Regions from separate parts of the Cupriavidus sp. 2TAF22 genome, predicted to be linked through region 1. Evidence: predicted binding sites of a transcription regulator. Region 1 holds the regulator's gene; the other holds the start of a gene.
The links. Region 1 encodes NrdR, which represses ribonucleotide reductase genes. Its sites were predicted from a motif close to CACNANATNTNGTG; they were not measured.

Region 1 (3,416 bases):
GGGGTCGGGGGCCGGGTTCCTGCAGCCGGCCACTATCAGTCTTCTCAATACTCCTGGGAAGACTGACGGAGCCAGCGTGTTGGGCTACTTGCGCGGAGACCGTTCGCTGGAAGGCAGCACCTATCGCACACGGTCGTCGCTTCTCGGCGATATCGTTTCGGCGGAGCCCGTGTATGTCGCAGGTGCCGCAGCCTACTATTCGGATCCGGGCTACCCTAGCTTCCAGAGCCAGTTGGCATCACGCAAGTCGGCGATCTACCAAGGGGCAAACGACGGCATGCTGCATGCATTCGATGCGTCCTCGGGGGCAGAACTCTGGGCTTACGTGCCGGGCGCGCTCCTGACCTCGAGCGGGAAGATGAATGCGTACACAGTGACGCCCTACACGCACCAATACTATGTGGATGCAACGCCGGCGGTTGGCGATGTCTACATGGCAGGTACCAAGACCTGGCAAACATTGCTTGTCGGCGGCTTGGGGGCGGGTGGGAGTGGCTACTACGCGCTTGACGTGACCAGCTCTACGGCGCAGAGCGATGCGGACGTAGCCAGCAAGGTGAAGTGGGAGTTTCCGAATTCTTCCACCAGCAGTACGGACGCAGCCAACCTTGGCTTGACCTTCGGCAAGCCTGTTCTCGCCAAGACCAAAGCAATGGGGTGGGTGGTACTGGTGCCGTCGGGCTACAACAACAATGTGGTTCGCAATGGCGGAACGCAGGGCGATGGCAAGGGCCGGCTGTTTGTGCTGGATCCTGCGACCGGCAATGTGCTCAAGTCGATTTCGACGGGGGTTGGCGATACCACTACGCCTTCCGGGCTGGCCTATATCTCAGCGTTTGCGGCGAACGGCGCCACCGATGCGACGATCGACTACGTCTATGGCGGTGACCTGCTGGGGAATGTGTGGCGTTTCGATCTGTCTGGCACCACCGCTACAGCATGGAACGTCAGCAAGCTGGCCAGCCTTGCTGATAGCACCGGCAAGGTACAGCCGATCAGCTCGGCGCCGGAGCTTACTGTCTATAACGGGCAGCGCATGGTGTTCGTGGGTACGGGGCTGTTGCTCGGTCAATCAGACCTGGGCGTCAGCAATGTGCAGTCGATGTATGCGCTGGTCGACAAGATGACCGCGGCACCGCTGATCTCCAACGTACGGACCGCTCTCGTGAAAAGAGCCGTGACACTATCGGGGTCGGTTCGGCATATCAGTAACACCCCCGCAATCGACTACACCAAGAACCCGGGTTGGTATTTCGACCTGCCAGGGTCGGGCGAACGTGTGGTGACCAATCCGACAGCAGTCGCGGGAATCCTGGTCTTTACGACCGACATCCCTTCGGCGGCGACGTGTGGCTCGTCTAGTTACCTGTACGCCGTTGACTTGACCACCGGCGGCGAACTGCCCAGCACGAATTTCACCTTGACTGGCCAGTCTCCGTGGACAGGCATTGCGCTGTCCAATACTGCGCTGTCGTCGAGACCCTCCCTGGTCGCGCTGACCAATGGCAACCTCGATGCGCTTACCCAGCAGTCGAATGCAACTTCGTCCACATCGCGGCTTCCCATCAATCTTCTGGGGACATCCAAGCGAGTGGCATGGAAGGAGGTCTATATCCAGAAATAAATGGCGTATGGGGCAGGGGGGAGCCCCCTCTGTTCCGCGCGTGTTCAGCGCTTGCTATTGTTCCCGCTCACCTCGGCCAGCACGTCCGAGAATTCCGCCACGTCCTCGAAGCTCCGATACACCGAAGCAAAGCGGATATACGCAATCTTGTCGAGCCGGCGCAGTTCGCGCATGACCTGCTCGCCGACCTGGCTGCTGGGGATTTCCTTTTCGCCAAGCGCAAGCAGTCGTTCTTCGATACGGGCCAGCGACGCGTCGATGGCTTCGGCCGAGACGGGGCGCTTGCGCAACGCCAGGCGCATGGAGTCCTTCAGCTTGTCGCGGGCATAGTCCGCGCGGGAGCCGTTTTTCTTGACGATGGCGGGGAAGGACAGTTCGATCCGCTCATAGGTGGTGAAGCGGCGGTCGCAGGATTCGCAGCGGCGGCGGCGGCGAACGGTATCGCCTTCTTCCGACATGCGCGTGTCCAGGACCTGCGTATTGGAATGGGCGCAAAAGGGGCATTTCATGCCTGACCACCTTGTAGTTTGAGCCTGGGCGCCGGCTGCGCGGGGCAGCGCCCCGTTATCTTGTCATTCTGTGATGCGCCGGGCCGGGTTGGCAAGGCCCGCGCCGCACAGCGGCACGGGGCTGCCGGCCGCCCGCGCTCAGGCGGGCGGCGCAGGGCATCAGCCGTAGACCGGGAAACGCTTGGTCAGGGCCGACACTTGCTCGCGCACGCTGGCGATGTTGGCTGCGTCGTGCGGGTTGTCCAGCACGTCGGCCACCAGGTTGGCCACCAGGCGGGCTTCTTCTTCCTTGAAGCCGCGGGTGGTCATGGCCGGCGAGCCCAGGCGGATGCCCGAGGTGACGAAGGGCTTTTCCGGGTCGTTGGGGATGGCGTTCTTGTTGGCGGTGATGTGCGCTTCGCCCAGCACGCGTTCGGCTTCCTTGCCGGTGATCTTCTTGGCGCGCAGGTCGACCAGCATCACGTGGCTTTCGGTGCGGCCCGAGACGATGCGCAGGCCGCGCTCGATCAGGGTCTCGGCCATCACGCGGGCGTTCTTGACCACTTGTTGCTGGTAGGTCTTGAACTCAGGCGAGAGCGCCTCCTTGAAGGCCACGGCCTTGCCGGCGATGACGTGCATCAGCGGGCCGCCCTGGATGCCGGGGAAGATGGCCGAGTTGATGGCCTTCTCGTGCTCGGCCTTCATCAGGATCACACCGCCGCGCGGGCCGCGCAGGCTCTTGTGGGTGGTGGTGGTGACGAAGTCGGCGTGCGGCACCGGGTTGGGGTACTCGCCGGCGGCGATCAGGCCGGCGTAGTGGGCCATGTCGACCATGAACAGCGCGCCGACCGACTTGGCCACGCGGGCGATGCGCTCGAAGTCGATGCGCAGGGCGAAGGCCGAGGCGCCGGCGATGATCAGCTTGGGCTGCTTTTCATGGGCCAGCTTTTCCAGCGCGTCGTAGTCGATGTCTTCGTTGGCGTCCAGGCCGTAGCTGACCACGTTGAACCACTTGCCGCTCATGTTGAGCGCCATGCCGTGGGTCAGGTGGCCGCCTTCGGCCAGGCTCATGCCCATGATGGTGTCGCCAGGCTTGAGGGCGGCGAAGAACACGCCCTGGTTGGCCTGGGAGCCGGAGTTGGGCTGCACGTTGGCGGCTTCGGCGCCGAACAGTTGCTTGACGCGGTCGATGGCGAGCTGTTCGACCACGTCGACGTACTCGCAGCCACCGTAGTAGCGCTTGCCGGGATAACCTTCGGCGTACTTGTTGGTCAGTTGCGAGCCCTGCGCGGCCATCACGGCCG
Region 2 (3,416 bases), on a different contig from region 1:
CGATGCAGTTCGAGTTGCGCATGCCGTGCTGCTTGATGCGCGCGCGCAGGCTGTCCCAGTCCATGGTCGAGGAATGATCCACTTCCAGGTAGCCGCCGCGTTCCTCGGCCAGCAGCTTGAGCGAGTCCTGCGGCAGGATGCCGCGATCCCACAGCGAGCCTTCGTACGTGCTATAGCGGCCGCGTTCCTCGGCCAGCTCGCTGGAGGCGCGGTAGGCGTAGTAGCACACCGCTTCCATCGAGGTGTCGGCGAACTGCACGGCGGCGTCGCTGGCGTACGGCAGGCGCAGCAGGTGCAGGCAGTCCTGGAAGCCCATGATGCCCATGCCGACCGGGCGGTGGCGCAGGTTGGAGTTCTTCGCCTTGTCGACCGCGTAGTAGTTGATGTCGATCACGTTGTCGAGCATGCGCATGGCGGTGCGGATGGTCTTCTCGAGCTTGGCGTGGTCGAGCACCTGGGTGCCGTCGGCCAGTTGCTTCAGGTGGGCGACCAGGTTCACCGAACCCAGGTTGCATACCGCGATCTCGCTCTCGTTGGTGTTGAGCGTGATTTCCGTGCACAGGTTGGAGCTGTGCACCACGCCCACGTGCTGCTGCGGGCTGCGGATGTTGCACGGATCCTTGAAGGTGATCCAGGGATGGCCGGTCTCGAACAGCATGCCCAGCATCTTGCGCCACAGCTGCATGGCGGGGATCTTCTTGAACAGCTTCAGCTCGCCCCGGGCGGCCTTGGCTTCATAGCCCAGGTAGGCTTCTTCGAAGGCGCGGCCGACCTTGTCGTGCAGGTCCGGGCAGGTGGCGGGCGAGAACAGCGTCCACTCGCCGGCTTCCATCACGCGCTTCATGAACAGGTCGGGAATCCAGTTCGCCGTGTTCATGTCGTGGGTGCGGCGGCGGTCGTCGCCGGTGTTCTTGCGCAGCTCGAGGAATTCCTCGATGTCCAGGTGCCACGTCTCCAGGTAGGCGCACACCGCGCCCTTGCGCTTGCCGCCCTGGTTGACCGCGACCGCGGTGTCGTTGACGACCTTCAGGAACGGGACCACGCCTTGCGACTTGCCGTTGGTGCCCTTGATGTGCGAGCCGAGCGCGCGCACATTGGTCCAGTCGTTGCCCAGGCCGCCGGCGAACTTGGACAGCAGCGCGTTTTCCTTGAGCGCTTCGTAGATGCCCTCGAGGTCGTCCGACACGGTGGTCAGGTAGCACGACGACAGCTGCGAGCGGCGGGTGCCAGAGTTGAACAGGGTCGGCGTGGACGACATGAAGTCGAACGACGACAGCAGCTGGTAGAACTCGATGGCGCGCGCTTCGCGGTCCTTCTCGCCCAGCGCCAGGCCCATCGCCACGCGCATGAAGAAAGCCTGCGGCATTTCGATGCGCGCTTCGTCGATGTGCAGGAAGTAGCGGTCGTACAGGGTCTGCAGGCCGAGGTAGTTGAACTGGAAGTCGCGCTGGGCGTCCAGCGCGGCGCCCAGGCGGGCCAGGTCATAGGTGGCCAGCTTCTCGTCCAGCAGCTCGGCTTCGATGCCGCGCGCGATGAACTTGGGGAAGTAGTCGGCGTAGCGCGACACCATTTCGGTCTGGGTCACTTCGGCGCCCAGGATTTCCTTGCGGATGGTGTGCAGCAGGATACGCGCGGTGACCTGGCTGTAGGCCGGGTCCTTCTCGATCAGGGTACGCGCGGCCAGGATGGCCGAGTCGTAGACCTGGGTCATGGGCACGCCGTCGTACAGGTTCTTCAGCGTTTCCTTGAGGATCGGCTCGGCGCTGACGGCGTCGCCCAGGCCCGAGCAGGCATTGTCGATCAGGGCATGCAGCGAGCTCACGTCCAGCACGCGGGCCACGCCGCCGTCGGTCACGTTGAACGTGACGCCGCCTTCCTGCACGCGGGCAACCGCCTGGGCATTGGCCTGGGCGCGTTCCTGGGTGCGCTTCTCGCGGTACAGCACGTAGGAACGGGCCACCTCATGCTCGCCCGAGCGCATCAGCGCCAGTTCCACGTGATCCTGCACGTCTTCGATATGGAAGGTGCCGCCGCTGGGGCGGCTGCGCAGCAGCGCGCGCACCACATTCTGGGTGACTTGCTCGACCACTTCGCGCACACGCGCGGAAGCGGCGCCCTGCCCGCCGTTGACCGCCAGGAAGGCCTTGGTCACGGCCACCGAGATCTTGCTCGGCTCGAACGCCACCACGGCGCCGTTGCGTCGGATGATCTTGTAGTCCTGGTAGTCGCCAGCGCCGGCAGCAGCGGGGCTCGACTGCGGGTTCGCTGCCACACCGGCGGCGGTGGCGCCGGTGGAAAATTCGTTCTGGGCTGTCTGCATGAGGAACTCCTGTTCTGACCCGTGTTTTATGAGTGACAAAGAGCCCCGAGCAAAACGCGCAAGACAGAAAAGATTCGCCGGGCCGTGAACGGCCGGGGGCGGGCTGCATTGCTGGATTCTGCTGGGACTCTTGTGACGCGCCAGTCCTTAGGCGGGGCCGCAGTGAAACGCTGTAAAGCGCTGCGGCGGTAACTGCACACCTAGGCTGGCTCCCCGAAAGCACCACTAGATATAGTGGTCGATACGAAAAACTGGACTAAGTATAGTGAAACGAAGCGGCTTGACCAGTCTTGACAAGCGTCTTTTTGAGCCGAAGCCGGTGACGGCCACGGCATGCGGCACCGCGCCAAACCCGCCAGCCCAAGAGACGTAAGGAATCCCGCCTGACGGTGTGTTACCGCACAATGAAAAGAAATTTTTTTGATTGCCCGGACCGCTTCGATAGGGGCCGGACTTTATCAGGGTTTTCCCGAGATCGCTCGATCCCCCTAGACCGCGTGCCGGGCCCTTGCCTCAGGGCCCGTCTTTGCGGTAGGGCAACATGGCCCGAGCCAGGCCGGCGGCGGCCGCGAAGCCAATCCAGTCGAAATGCGGGCCCGGATCGGTCTTGCGGCCGGGCGCGATATCGCTGTGCCCGGCCAGCGCGCGCACCGGATAGGCGACGAGCAGCGCACGCACCAGCGCCGCGGTGGTGTGGTACTGGGCCAACGTGAACGGCTGGTCGTCGCTGCCTTCGATCTCGATGCCGATCGAAAAATCGTTGCAGCGGGTCCGGCCGAAGAACGCCGACTGACCGGCATGCCAGGCCCGGTCCCGGCACGACACGAACTGCACCAGTTCGCCTGTGCGCGTCACCAGGAAATGCGCCGAAACACGCACCTCATGGATAGTGGCGAAGAAGGGATGGCGCGACGGGTCGAGCCGGTTCTGGAAAAACGCTTCGATATCGCCGCTGCCGAATTGCCCGGGCGGCAGGCTGATGTTGTGGATGACCACCAGGTCCACCGGCATGCCGGCGGGACGGGCATCGAAATTGGGCGACGGCACGCGGCGCGCGGCCGGGACCCAGCCCGACGGGTCGGGGCTGAAGGCAGCA

Region 2: AB4Z48_RS21910 (ribonucleoside-diphosphate reductase subunit alpha) is a predicted target of NrdR. The motif match lies at 2,544-2,557, and genes of this name have one in related genera.

The regions. Positions count from the first base shown of each region.
Region 1 is NZ_JBFRFX010000004.1:180,135-183,550, reverse strand. It holds gene AB4Z48_RS07255 (pilus assembly protein) at 1-1,624, shown strand, start outside; gene nrdR (transcriptional regulator NrdR) at 1,669-2,133, opposite strand; gene glyA (serine hydroxymethyltransferase) at 2,293-3,416, opposite strand, start outside.
Region 2 is NZ_JBFRFX010000018.1:79,379-82,794, forward strand. It holds gene AB4Z48_RS21910 (ribonucleoside-diphosphate reductase subunit alpha) at 1-2,320, opposite strand, end outside; gene ampD (1,6-anhydro-N-acetylmuramyl-L-alanine amidase AmpD) at 2,834-3,416, opposite strand, start outside.